2 linked regions of the Thiocapsa rosea genome follow. The protein of the gene in region 1 interacts with the protein of each later gene in a pairwise test. Links are inferred from orthologs where the notes say so. Each region holds a gene or a part of one and is shown in the gene's direction. Other genes may lie near its edges.

The links. The genes of interacting proteins can lie anywhere in the genome.
Region 2: the proteins of recJ (region 1) and BDD21_RS11690 interact in binary tests that used the Escherichia coli proteins (3 or more experiments, as listed by UniProt). The link is inferred for Thiocapsa rosea from one-to-one orthologs.

The regions. Positions count from the first base shown.
Region 1 is NZ_RBXL01000001.1:293,512-301,489, forward strand. Bases 2,320-5,319 are described here. They hold recJ (single-stranded-DNA-specific exonuclease RecJ), read left to right. Parts: upstream 2,320-2,955; coding sequence 2,956-4,683; downstream 4,684-5,319. Other genes in these bases: BDD21_RS01340 (M48 family metallopeptidase), read left to right, coding at 2,320-2,956; yjgA (ribosome biogenesis factor YjgA), read left to right, coding at 4,715-5,248. Outside these bases: BDD21_RS01335 (LemA family protein), read left to right, coding at 263-844; more of BDD21_RS01340, read left to right, coding at 1,040-2,319; BDD21_RS01355 (glycosyltransferase family 2 protein), read left to right, coding at 5,512-6,582; BDD21_RS01360 (ArnT family glycosyltransferase), read left to right, coding at 6,579-7,978. UniProt on the Escherichia coli protein: Single-stranded-DNA-specific exonuclease.
Region 2 is NZ_RBXL01000001.1:2,642,433-2,648,161, forward strand. What follows is about bases 2,492-5,723. They hold BDD21_RS11690 (type IA DNA topoisomerase), read left to right. Parts: upstream 2,492-2,838; coding sequence 2,839-5,523; downstream 5,524-5,723. Other genes in these bases: BDD21_RS11685 (DMT family transporter), read left to right, coding at 2,492-2,555. Outside these bases: BDD21_RS11675 (ABC-type transport auxiliary lipoprotein family protein), read left to right, coding at 1-269; BDD21_RS11680 (hypothetical protein), read left to right, coding at 315-1,646; more of BDD21_RS11685, read left to right, coding at 1,653-2,491.

The DNA.
Region 1 (7,978 bases):
AACCGCAACGTGAACCGCGGTGTTCGCCTTTGACGCAAGAACGCAATGGTACTCCCTCGACCCGCATCGGCAACCCGGCGCAAAGCGGCGGGGTCGGTCCGCCGTGCGCGAGCGGGCTCGACCCCTGCGTGCCCGCCCCTGCTTACCCCGCGGGAGTATGTTAGCCTTCCGGCGCATTGCCGAAGGCCGCGCGGCCTCGGCCGGACATCGGACCCGGCGACTGCCGGGCTCGGGGGACAATCATCATCGAAGGGGAACACCGATGGGATGGACACTGCTTGGACTGATCCTGCTGGCCGCGATTCTTGTCGTCGTCATCTACAACCGCTTGGTTGCCGGACGCAATCGCTACAAAAACGCCTTTGCTCAGATCGACGTCCAGCTCACGCGTCGCTATGACCTCATCCCGAATCTGGTCAAGGTCGCCGAGCGCTACATGACCCACGAGCGCGAGACGCTCGAGGCCGTCATCCAGGCCCGCAACCAGGCGGTCGGCAGTCTCAAGCAGGTCGCGGCCGATCCAAGCGACGGCGCCGCGGTGGCGATGCTGGCCCAAGCGGAGATGGGCGTGGCCGGCGCGCTAGGTAAGCTGTTCGCGCTCTCCGAGGCCTACCCCGACCTCAAGGCCAATCAGAACATGATGCAGCTCTCCGAGGAGCTGGTCAGCACCGAGAACCGCGTAGCCTTCGCGCGCCAGGCCTTCAACGATGCCGTCATGGGCTACAACACCCTGCGCGAGGTCTTCCCGAACAATCTGATTGCGCAGCGCTTCGGGTTTACGGCCGCGCAGTTGCTGGAGATCGATGCACCGGAGAAACGCGAGGCCGTCACAGTCGCCTTCTGAACCGCGCTCGTGGGTCTTTGGAAGGATTGCGTTCGGGAACGACCTCCCCCTGATCCAAGAACACGGCGGAGCGCGGTTCAGGATATTTTTTCGATTTTTTAAAACCTTAAACTGCGTCCGCGCCGACGCCGGTTGAGAGCCTCCGAGGCCGAACCCGAATGAGAACCCCGCATGAACACTAGGGACGCAGTTTAATTGGACTTCTTCGCGCATCAGGACCGCGCCCGTCGGCGCACGCGTCTGCTCGTGGTGCTGTTCGTGCTCGCCGTGATCAGCATTGTGGCCGTCGTCGACGTGGTCGCGCTCTCCTTCCTGGGGCTCGGCTCGGATCCGGAGGGGGTCGTGTTCTCCCCGACGCTTTCGCCGGAGGCAGTCCGCGAGAGCCTCCCGCTGCTCATCTGGGTCTCTGTGCTGACCGCGGGTGCGATCGGTCTCGCCAGCCTGTTCCGCATCCTCACGCTGCGCAACGGCGGCGGGGGGGTGGCGCGCGGCCTCGGCGGCGTGATGGTCAATGCGGACACCACGGATCCGCAGCTGCAGCGCTTGCGCAACGTGGTCGAGGAGATGGCCATCGCCGCGGGCGTGCCGGTGCCTCAGATCTACGTGCTCGAGCAGGAAGACGGTATCAATGCCTTCGCCGCCGGCTATTCCCCGGCCGATGCGGCCATCGCAGTCACCCGGGGCGCGCTGCGGACACTGAACCGCTCCGAGCTGCAGGGCGTCGTCGCACACGAGTTCTCGCACATCCTCAACGGCGACATGCGGCTGAACATTCGGCTGATCGGGATCCTATTCGGGATCCTGGTGCTGGCCATCATCGGCCGACTCATGCTCTCGGTGCGGCATGGCCGGGCGAGCAAGCACACCGCCGCGATCGCCATGATCGGCCTCGCGCTGGTCGCGACCGGCTATATCGGGCTCTTTTTCGGCCGGCTGATCCGGGCGTCTGTCTCGCGTCAGCGCGAGTTCCTGGCCGACGCCTCGGCCGTGCAGTTCACCCGCGAGCCGGAAGGGATCGCGGGCGCCCTGAAGAAGATCGGCTCGGCGCCGGCCGGATCGGCGCTCGCCGCGGACAGCGAGGAGATCGGGCACATGCTGTTCGCTTCGGGGCTCACGCGCCGGCTCTTGGCCACACATCCGCCGATCGCCGATCGCATTCGCGCGATCGAGCCGGGTTTCGATCCGGGAGAGCTCGAAACGATGCGGGTGATGCAGACCCCGGCTGCGCCGAGCGAGGCCGGCGTCGTCGCCTCGATGGACGAAACCCGGCCTGCCGCTGGAGGTCGACCGAGCCCGTCGAGTCTCGATGCCGATCGCATCGTCGAGGCCATCGGCCGACCCGATACGGCACGGATCCAGGTCGCGGCTCGTCTGAACCAGGCCATCCCGGAGCCACTCGCACGCGCCGCCCGCTCCACCGAGTGGGTCATGACGCTGGTCTGCTATCTTCTGATCGACCCGGATCCCGAGATCCGCGAGCGTCAGCTCTTGATGGTCGCCGAGACACTCGGCAGCGAGGGCGAGCGTCAGGTGAGCACGCTCCTTTCCGCGGTGCCGAGCCTGGCCGCGGACCTGCGCATCCCCCTGATCGAGATCGCCTTCCCGACCCTGCGCCGTCGTCCGCAGACCGAGCTGACACGCCTGATGGCGCTGCTCGATCGGCTGATTCATGCCGACGGGCGCATCGATGCCTTCGAGTATGTCCTGGCACGCCTGCTCGCGCAGCAGATCCAAGACACCATCGCCCCGACCGATGCACACAGCGCCGGAACCGCGCATCTCTCCGGCTGCGAAGACGCGATCCGCGATCTGCTGGTCATCCTGGCCATGCACGGCAACCCGGATCAACGCACCGCACGGACCGCCTTCGCCGCCGGTCTGGCGTCGCTCGGGATGCGTCCGCGCGAATTAGCCCCTATCGGACCGGACGACTGGCCGGATCGTCTCGATCGTGCGCTCGCCCGGCTCGATCGCCTGCGCATGGCCGACAAGCAGCGCCTGCTCCGTGCCCTGCTCGCGACCGTGCAGCACGCCGGGATCAGCCGGACGGAGATCGAGCTGTTGCGTGCCGTCGTCGCGGCGCTCCATGTCCCCTTGCCGGTGCTGGACTGATGTCGCGCCCCATGATTCGGCGCGCAGCGAGTGCCGCAGCGCTCGCCGCCGCCCGCACGCCGGCCGAGCTGCTCTCCAGACTCTATTCGCATCGAGGCTTGGAGGATGCGGAAGAGGCCGCACCCGGACTGTCGGCGCTCCACCCGGCAAGCGCGCTGCGCGGTATCGACGAGGCGGTCGCGCTGCTGGTACATCACATCCGCGGCGGCGGCCATCTGTTGATCGTCTCGGACTACGACGCCGACGGTGCGACCGGCGGCGCCCTGGCGGTCCGGGGTCTGCGCAGCCTGGGCGCAACACAGGTCTCCTATCTGATCCCGAGCCGGTTCGCCTTCGGCTACGGACTGAGTCCGGCGGTGGTGGACGCCGCAGCACCCCGCCGACCGGATCTGCTGATCACGGTCGACAACGGCATCGCCAGTCTCGCCGGGGTCGCGCGGGCCGCGGAGCTGGGCATCCCGGTCCTGGTGACGGATCATCATCTGCCCGGCGAGCAGCTCCCGGACGCCGCGGCCATCGTCAACCCGAATCAGCACGGCTGCAGCTTTCCGAGCAAGCACCTGGCCGGTGTCGGCGTCGTCTTCTATCTCCTGGTCGCCGCGCGTGCCCGGCTGCGCGAGCAGGGCTGGTTCGGTGCGGGGCGACCCGAGCCCAACCTGGCGGATCTGCTGGATCTGGTCGCCCTGGGCACGGTCGCGGACGTCGTGACCCTGGACCGCAACAACCGGATCCTGGTCGAGCAGGGTCTCAGACGCATCCGCGCCGGGCGGTGCAGCCCGGGTGTGCGCGCACTGCTGACGATCGGCGGGCGGGACCCGAGCCGGGCCACGGCGACCGATCTGGCCTTCGTCGCCGCACCCCGACTCAACGCCGCCGGTCGGATCGAGGACATGTCGGTGGGCGTCGAATGCCTCCTGACCGACGATCCGCAGGTCGCCGCGGGGCTTGCCGCGCGTCTCGATGCGCTGAACCGCCGACGCCGCGAGATCGAGGGCGAGATGAAGGACGAGGCCGAGTCCTCGCTTGCCGGGCTCTGCCTGGACGGCGCCACCCTGCCGCCCGGACTTTGTCTCTTCGGCGAGGACTGGCACCAGGGCGTCTCCGGGATCGTCGCGGCGCGGATCCGCGAGCGGTATCATCGTCCCGTGATCGCCTTTGCGAACGGCGGCGACGGGTTTCTGCGAGGCTCGGCGCGATCGGTCGAAGGGGTCCATGTCCGAGACCTGATCGCGCTGGTGGATCGCCAGGATCCGGGCTTGGTCGAGCGCTTCGGAGGTCACGCGATGGCCGCAGGCTTGAGCATTCGCCCGGAGGCATTGCCCCGCTTCCGCGAAGCCTTTGCGGAGGCCGTGCGCTCGGTGGTCGGCGACCGGCCGCCGCAGCCGGAGATCGCATCCGACGGTGCGCTACCGCAGCGGCTCATGACCCTGGACACCGCCGAGACGCTGCGCGTCGCCGGCCCTTGGGGCAAGGGCTTCCCGGAGCCCCGTTTCGACGGCACCTTCGAGGTCTTGAGCGCACGATTGGTGGGCGAGCGGCATCTGAAGCTCCGTCTTGCCGGACCCGCGGCCGAGGATGGGCCGATCGAGGCCATCGGCTTCAACCTGGGCGAGCAGATCTCGGAGGCCGGCGGCGCCGTGCGACTCGCCTACCGATTGGACGTCAACGACTACCGAGGCAACCGCTCCGCGCAATTGATCCTCGAGCACCTGGAGCCGGCCGCATGAAGACTGTCGAACCGCCTATTTGGATTTCGGGATGAACGATACGATCGACGACGACGAAGACGACTTTCAAGAGGAGGAGCGCGGCCCGAGCAAGAGCCAGCTCAAGCGCGAGAAGCTGGCCCTGCAGGCATTGGCCGAGCGCATGGCCGGGATGCCTCGGGCCGAGCTGGAGCGCCTGAATCTCAGTGCGGCGACCTGGGTGGCCTTGGACGAGACGCCGAGGATCAAGGATATTCGTGCCCGCGGTCGCCACTGGAAACGCATCGCCAATCTGCTGGAGCGCGAGGACATGGCCGCCGTCCACGCCTTGGTCGACCAGGCCGAGGAGCGCGAGCGCAAGGCGGCCGCACATCTGCATGCGTTGGAGCGCTGGCGCGAGCGACTCATCGCCGAAGACGAGGGCGCGCTGAGCGAGTTCATCGACGCATGCCCGGATGTCGACCGCCAGCAGCTGCGCACCCTGATCCGCGCCGCACAGCGCGATCAGGAACGCGGCCGGCCCGAAGCACCGCGCAAGCTGTTCCGCTTCCTACGCGAGACCCTGGAGTCCAAATCGGGCGCGTAGGATGGGTAGAGCGCAGCGAAACCCATCCTCACAGCTCAAACGCCAAACCTAGGCTGCGGCGAACGGAGGTGGGTTTCGCTTTGCTCTAACCGTGCCGGGACCGAGACGTCGGAGCGTGGAGGATAGGTTTCGCTGCGCTCTAACTGTGCCGGGATCGAGACGTCGGAGCGTGGAGGATGGGTTTCGCTGCGCTCTACCCATCCTACGCGTTTCGGTCTTTTTCATGGCTTCGAGTTTGCTGGACTTGACCATTTGGAACTCACATGAACACCTCGATCGAACCGGCGCCTGTGGCGGCGATTCCGACATCGGAAGCATCCATCGTCCCACATGGACAGGCTCCGACGGACCATCCGTCGCTCTCCGTCGTCATCCCCATGTATCAGGAGATCGACAACGTCGAGCCTATGCTGACGCGGGTCCATGAAGGGCTTGCGGGCTACCGGGGCGCATGGGAGCTGATCTGTGTCGACGACGGCAGCCGCGACGGCACAGGCGAACGTTTGCGCAAGGTCGGCGAGCGATTCGGCCCGCATGTGCGGGTGATCCGGCTGCGGCGTAATTTCGGCCAGACCGCGGCCATGCAGGCCGGCTTCGACGCTGCACGCGGCGAGTTGATCGCAACCTTGGACGGCGATCTGCAGAACGACCCGGCCGACATCCCGCGCATGATCGAGGAGCTGCTCGCACGCGACCTGGATCTCCTGCAAGGCTGGCGTCGTCAACGCCAGGACGCGCTCGTCATGCGCAAGCTGCCCTCCAAGGTCGCCAACGCACTGATCGGCAAGGTCACGGGTGTAGCGCTGCACGACTACGGCTGTAGCCTCAAGGTCTATCGCGCCGAGGTCATCAAGGAGGTCACCCTGCTCGGTGAGATGCACCGCTTCATCCCGGTCTGGGTCGCCGGCGTGACCGCGCCCGAGCGCATCGGCGAGACCGAGGTCGCCCATCAGGCACGCCGCTTCGGGACCTCCAAGTACGGGATCTCGCGCACCTTCCGGGTGCTGCTCGACCTCCTCTCGGCCTTCTTCTTCCTGCGGTTCGGTTCGCGACCGGGACACTTCTTCGGCTCCATCGGGATCCTCTTCGGCGTGGTCGGGAGCATCTTGATGGCCGACATGCTCTGGGTGAAGTTCGGGCTCGGAGAACACATCGGGACACGGCCGATGCTCTTCGTGGCCATCCTCTTCCTGGTCATGTCGATCCAGTTCCTCACCACCGGGGTGCTCGCCGAGCTGATGACGCGCACCTTCTATGCCTCGGGCGAGCACACGCACCACCGGATTCGCTGGCAGTCCGATCCGGCGCATGCCGACTGGAGGCGCTCGCAATGAGCCGGACCATCGCCGATCGCGACCCGAACGGGATGCTCGGGCGCGTCCTGACCTCTCCATGGGTGCTCGTCGCGGTCGTTCTGCTGAGCTTCTACTGGCAGCTGGGCGCGGTGCCGCTCTACGATCTGGACGAGGGTGCCTTCACGGAGGCGACCCGCGAGATGCTCGCGAGCGGCAATTTCATCACGCCGCACAAGGACGGGGAGCCCCGATACGACAAACCGGTGCTCATCTACTGGTTGCAGGCGGCCTCGACGCAGGCGTTCGGATTCAACGAGCTGGCGCTGCGCCTGCCCTCGGCGCTTGCAGCGACGCTCTGGGTGCTCGCGGTCTGGGGCTTCGTGCGCGAACGGCTGGATCGCGAGAGCGCGGTCGTCGCCGGGCTGGTGATGGCCTTGAGCCTCCAAGTCTCGGTCATCGCCAAGGGAGCGGTCGCCGATGCAGTGCTCAACCTCTTCATCGCGCTCGCCTTCTTCGAGATCTATCGCTACTACCTGGATCCGAATCCCGCGACCAACCGCCGCTTCGTGCTGCGCGCCTTCCTCTGGATGGGACTCGGCTTCCTGACGAAGGGGCCGGTAGCCGTCTTCTTCCCGGTGCTGGTCAGCCTGCTCTTCTTCGGCTCGCAACGTGCGCTGGGGCGCTGGGCGCAGGCGGCTTTCGCACCGAAGGGTTGGCTGGTCTTCGTGGCGGTCGCCCTGCCCTGGTATCTCGCGGTCTATCTGGACGACGGGCCGGGATTCTTCCGCAGCTTCTTCCTGGAGCACAACGCCGGGCGTTTCGGCGATGCCATGCACGGGCATGCGGGGTTTCCGGGCTATTACCTGGTGATGCTGCCGATCATCCTGCTGCCCTTCGCCGGCTGGTTCCTGCGGCTGTTGCCGGGGCTGCGTGCCGCCTGGTCGGACCCGCTCGAGCGATTCCTCTGGATCTGGTTCCTCACCGTCTTCGTCTTCTTCTCCCTCTCCGGGACCAAGCTGCCGCATTACCTGCTCTACGGGGCCACGCCGCTCTTTATCCTCATGGCCAAACATCGCGATCTGCTGAAGGGCCGCTGGCTCGCCTTCGCGGCGCCGTTGATCTTCATCGGCCTGCTGGTTGCGCTGCCCGGGGTCGTCGGCCTGGCCGAATCGCAAGCCGACCGGGCGCACGAGGTTGCCATGTTCCAGGAGGCCCGCGGGGTCCTGGGGCTCGACTATCTGGGCGCCATGCTCGCCGGACTGGCCGTGATGATCGGTCTGCTCCTCTGGTCCCGTCCGCCACTGTGGCAGCGGCTGATCCTTGCCGGAGTGATCCAAACGCTGGTGGTCTACGGGGTCCTGGTCCCGCGGGTTTTCGAGGTGATGCAGGCACCGGTGAAGGAGGCCGGTCTGCTGGCGCGCGAGTTGGATCTCCC
Region 2 (5,729 bases), 2.3 Mb from region 1 along the record:
ACCTGCTCGGCGGCGAGGTGGAACGTTTCGAGCATCTGCCGACAGCGACGCCGCCGCGGGTGGGCGGCGCGCTCAACCTGGCGCTGGTGCGCGCCGACGACCGTCGCTCCGTCTGGGACCGCAGCTATCGGCGCGAGGTCGAGGTGCAGGGCGACACGCCCGACGCCATGGCCGAGGCATTCAACCGATTGGCGGCACTGCTGGTCGCCGATGTGGTGCGCGACCTTCGAACGCTGCCCGGAGCCACGCGCTCCTCGGTGACCCCATGATCGGCGCGATGGGATTGGTCTTGTGTGTCTCCCCGGACGGTGTCGATGCGACCTGATCGGTTTGCGGCCCTCTATCCCCGCGGTCTGGATCGGATGCGCGTCGCCTGGGAGCATCTGCGTATCCCGGGGCCGCCGGCCGAGTATGCCCTGACCCGGACCGAGGTCGAGCACCCCGACCCGGAGCGACGCTTCGCCCGCCGCACGATTGGAGAGATCCTCTGCGACGGCGATCGACTGGCCCTGATCGACAAGGCGTCGCCCCACAGTCTCTTCGACCTCATGGTGTCGGAGATCTCGGATCCTCCGAAGGCGACACCCTGTGCGGTCGCGCCCGTCACCGGCGGCGTCCTCTGGCGGACCGGGCTCGCCTTCGTGCGCTTCGTCTCCGACCCGCAGGTCATGCGTCGTTTCGATCTGGCCGACGGCGAGCTGCATCTCGCGCTCAACTGCGACCCCAATACGCACGACCGCGAGAGCGTGCAGGCGGCCAAACAGTTTCATCTCCATCTGCTCTATTGGGGCGGCGAGGCGTTGAAGCCGTTGGAGAGCGCGGGGCGATTCGGTGCCGTCGCGGATGCCCGGCTGCGCCGTCAAGCCATCGATCCGCTCGCCTTCCTAGGTGCGCAACTGATTCACGCGTCGCTGGCAGGATTCGACCTGGGCATCCCGGGTGCCCGGCTGGCGACGCCGGACGACCGCTTGACGATCCGAGGCGAACGGCCGCTCGGTTGCCTGATCGAGCTGCCCGGCTGGCAGGTGCTCGGCGATCCCGCGTTCGAGGATCTGATCCGGCGCCTGCATCTGCGCCTGGAGGCGATCGCGGCGGATCTGCTCGAGGTCTTCACCGGGCAGCGCCGCGCGCCGTCGCCCTGGCATCGCCATGCGCTGCGCCCTCATGCCGACATCGCGCGCGGTCTCGGCGCGCTGCCGGTGTCCGCCCGGATTCGGGCCGGGCTGCGCGAGCTGTCCCTGGCGCTCCGAGACCTTCCCGTGTCGACCGCCCGCCGCTTGGAACGGAGCGATGCACGTCGCCGCATGGATCTCATGACGCTGAATCAGCCCTGCTACGCACTGAATCTCCATGCCCCCGCGCGCAACCGCCTCGGGGCGGTGCTCAACGACGCCGGGGTCGTGCACCTGACCATCCAGCCGAAGCTCTTCTCGGGCATCGGCGGGGCCGGTCTGCTCGGGCTTGGCGGTGTCCCCAGCGTGCGCATCCTGCGCGGCGAGGGTCGCTTGAGCGTCGAGAGCTGGCATCGTCGTGGCGACTTTCAACGCGAATTCGCCGAGTTCAACCAGTGCCTCCAGGGCGATGATCCGGACATCCGTTTCGGGCCGCTCAAGCGGTTCGTCGACCCGAGCACCGGTTGGGCGTGATCGCGTATGGATTTCTCCGATTTCGCCCACCTCTGGATCCTCTTCTCGCTGGCGTCGGCCTTCTTTCACGCCTCTCGCCTGGCGGTCACCAAACATCTGAGCCTCGACTTCTCGACAGAGGTCCTGACGTTTTACGTCAACCTCAGCAGCCTGCTCATCACCCTGCCGCTGATCCTCTGGTATCGCGATTTCCCTTTCCATGAGCCGGCCTACCTCATGGCCGTCCTCAGCGGGGGCATCTTGTCGGCCTTCGGCGGCTGGGCGTTGAATGCGGCCCTGCACAAGACCGAGGTTTCTCTCGTCGGGCCCTTGATGACCCTCACCCCCGGCTTCGCAATCCTCATGGAATGGCTGCTCACCGGCGCCTTGCCCGCATCGGTCGGGCTGATCGGCGTTCTCCTGCTGGTGGGCGGGGGCTATATCCTGAGTCTCGGCGACCACGAGGTGCGCTGGTATCTTCCCTTCAAGCGGCTGGTGACGGACCCGGGCAGCGTGCTCGGACTCGCCGCTGCCGCCTGTTTCGGCGCCGCGAGCGTGGTCGGGCGGATCGGCATTCAGCTGAGCGATCCGCTCTCGTTCGCGGTAATCGTCGCCATCGTCAACCCGCTGGTCATCTTCGTACTCTTCAGCTTCCGCGACCGGGGTTTTTATCGGCAGATCTTCACGTCGCAGGCCCGTCGGCGAATCCGGCCGCTGCTGGTCCTCGGGGCGCTGTTCGCGCTCATGCGGGTCGCCGATCAGATCGCGCTCAGCCTCACGTTGGCCTCCTACGCCATGGCCGTGAAGCGCACCGCCGGGATCTTCTCAGTCGTCCTCGGGCGTTGGTTCTTCAACGAGAGACATGTCGTCATCAAGCTGATCGGGGCCGCCGTTATGCTGCTCGGGGTGGTGGCGTTGACGCAGAAGTAGGCTAAACCGCGCCTGACGCGGTATGCGCTGTTTTTGGATGGGATCGGCCCCGGCAGACTTGACGACCGTTGGAGCCTGCGCGGTTTAAGGTATTAAAAAATATATCATTTTAAACCGCGTCCCCGCTAAGGGTTGTGGATGCACCAAACGTCGAACTCATTCGAACGTTAGCATCTCCGTCTGGACGCGGTTTAACCCGACGTTCGGCGGTTTGCCGCGAGGCCGGTTGTCGGATTACGCTGCGCTTATCCGACCTACGTGGCGGGTTGGAAGGGAGATCGGGATGACGATCGTGGTGGTTGCGGAAAAGCCGAGCGTCGCCCGCGATATCGCGCGGGTGTTGGGTGCGCGCCGCAAGGGCGAGGGGTTTCTGGAGGGCAACGGCTATCGGGTGACCTGGGCGATCGGGCATCTGATCCATTTCGCCGAGCCGGACGAGTACGGCGAGGTGCAAGGTGTCGACTGGGCCGGGCGGTGGTCGGCGGATCAGCTCCCGATGATCCCCGAAGCCTGGAAGCTCAAAACCGCGAAGCAGACCGCCGCCCAGTTCAAGCTGGTCAGGGCGCTCATCACGGCACCCGACACCGAGCGTCTGGTGTGCGCGACGGATGCCGGCCGCGAAGGCGAGCATATCTTTCGTCTCGTCTATCAGCACGCCCGCTGCAGAAAGCCGTTCGACCGGCTCTGGATCTCCAGCCTGACCGACGAGGCGATCCGCGAGGGCTTTCGCGCGCTGCGTCCGGGCCAAGCCTACGATTATCTCGCCGATGCGGCGCGTGCCCGTGCGCAGGCGGATTGGCTGATCGGTATGAATCTCACGCGGGCCTACACGGTGCACAATCGGGTCCTCTGCACGATCGGACGGGTGCAGACCCCGACCCTGGCGATGATCGTCGCACGCGATCAGGTGATCGCGAGCTTCACCAAGGCATTCTTCTATGAGCTGGTCGCGCATCTGACGACCGCCGATGCGGCGCACTTCGACGCCCGTTATATCCGCGACGGCGAGACCCGAATCGAGAAGAAGGAGGAGGCCGAGCGGCTGCATCGCGAGCTGAGCCCGCAGCGCACCGGCACGGTGACCAAGGTCGAGAAGAAGATCCGCACCGTCCGCCCGCCGCCGCTCTATGACCTGACCAATCTGCAGCGCGATGCCAACCGGCGGTTCGGGTTTACCGCCGCGCAGGTGCTCGAGCACGCCCAGTCGCTCTACGAGACTCACAAGCTCATCAGCTATCCGCGCACCGAGAGCCGCCACATCTCCGAGGACATGCTGCCCGAGCTGCCGGGCATCCTGAAGGGGCTGCAGCATCCGCTCGCCGCCGAGGCATTGGACCGGCTTCAGGCGGGCCATCGGCTGAGCAAGGCGTACGTGGACCGCACCAAGCTGACCGACCATCACGCCATCCTGCCGACCGGCAAGACACCCTCTCCCGATCTGCCCCCCGCGCTGCGCAAGATCTACGATCTGGCGGTCATGCGCTTCGTCGCGGTCTTCCTGCCGGATCAGCGCATCGAGGAGACACGCGTGGAGATCGCGATCGGGGATGGGACCTTCCTCGCGCGGGGTGCGGTGGTGCTGGAGTCGGGCTGGAAGCGTGCCGAGACCGGCGGGCGTGCCGAATCGAGCGGCACCGACGAGTCCGGCTTGGACCAGACGGGCGAGCCCAAGGTCCTGCCGCGGCTCGTCGAGGGCCAGCAGCTCCAGGTCGACAGCCTGGAGGTGCAGGAGAAGGAGACCCAGCCGCCGCGCCACTACGACGATTCGACCCTCTTGGCCGCCATGAAGAACGCCGGTCGCGAGATCGAGGACGATGCCTTGGCTGCGGCGATGAAGCAATCCGGTCTGGGCACGCCGGCGACGCGTGCCGAGATCATCGAGAAGCTGATCCGCACCCGTTATGTCGAGCGTCGACGCAAGCAGTTGCATGCCACGCCGAAGGGGACGGCGCTGATCGGTCTGGTCGCCCCGGCGCTGCGCAGCCCGGAACTCACCGCCGAGTGGGAGCAGCGCCTCAAGGACGTGGAGCACGGCGAGCTGCCCGTCGAGGTCTTCGATCGCGACATCGTCGCCTTCCTGCGCGAGCTGGTGCCGCAGATCGCACAAGGCCCGGCGATGTCGGCTGAGCAGGTCGCGGCGGAGCGTGCCGAACGCCCGACGGGAAAGGGTGCGAAGGCCGGGCGGGCAGGGGGTGTGCGCAAGACCGGGCGGTCGCGCCGGGGTGGAGCCTCCGCTGGAGCCTCCGGTGGAGCGGGCGAAGCGGCAGCGGGCGGACTCGGCGCCTGTCCGATCTGTGGCGAGGGCGAGGTGACCGAGAACGCCCGCGCCTACGGCTGCAGCCGCTATCGCGAGGGCTGCGGCTTCACCGTCTGGAAGACGGTCGCGGGTTTGACGCTGGCGCAGGATCAGGTGCGCCGCCTCATCGCGCAGGGTCGACTTCCGCGTCTAGAGGGCTTCACCTCGAAGGCGGGCAAACCCTTCAGCGCCGGGTTGCGGCTGGATACGGCCGGCAAAGTCGTGTTCGATTTCGGGGCCGAGGCCGAGGCGACCGACACCGGGTCAGCGGAGGCGGCCGTCGAGAGCGGGCAGGGGACTCGCGGGGCCACTCGATCCAACCGAGGCAGACCGACGGCCCCGGCAACCCTGGAACATGCGACGGACAGCCGCGCGCGGACCCCCTCGATGCGCGACCAACCCCCCGTCTGCCCGAAATGCGGCCAAGGCAAGATCATCGAAGGCCGACGCGGCTTCGGCTGCAACCGCTTTCGGGAGGGATGCGACTTCGTGGTCTGGAAGACCTACGACGGCCGGGATCTGGATGAGACGGACATCCGTGACCTGATCGAGCACGGGCGGACACGGCCGATCGCAAGCAACGAGGCCGTCTCAGGTCCGCTTAGACTGCGTCTCGATGACCGCTGGCAGGTCGTGGCCGACTCGGGCGAGGTTGCGACCGAAGGGTCTTGACCGCCTAAACCGCGTCCAGAGCGAGATGCTCACTTTCGAGTGAGTTCGATGTTCGGTGCATCCACGGCCCTTCGCGGGGACGCGGTTTAAACCGCGTATCGTGCAGCACGTCAGAGGTGTCGAGCCCGTTCGTTGTCGTTGTCGTTGTCGTCATCGTAATCGACCATCGATTCGACAACGACAACGACAACGACAACGACAACGAT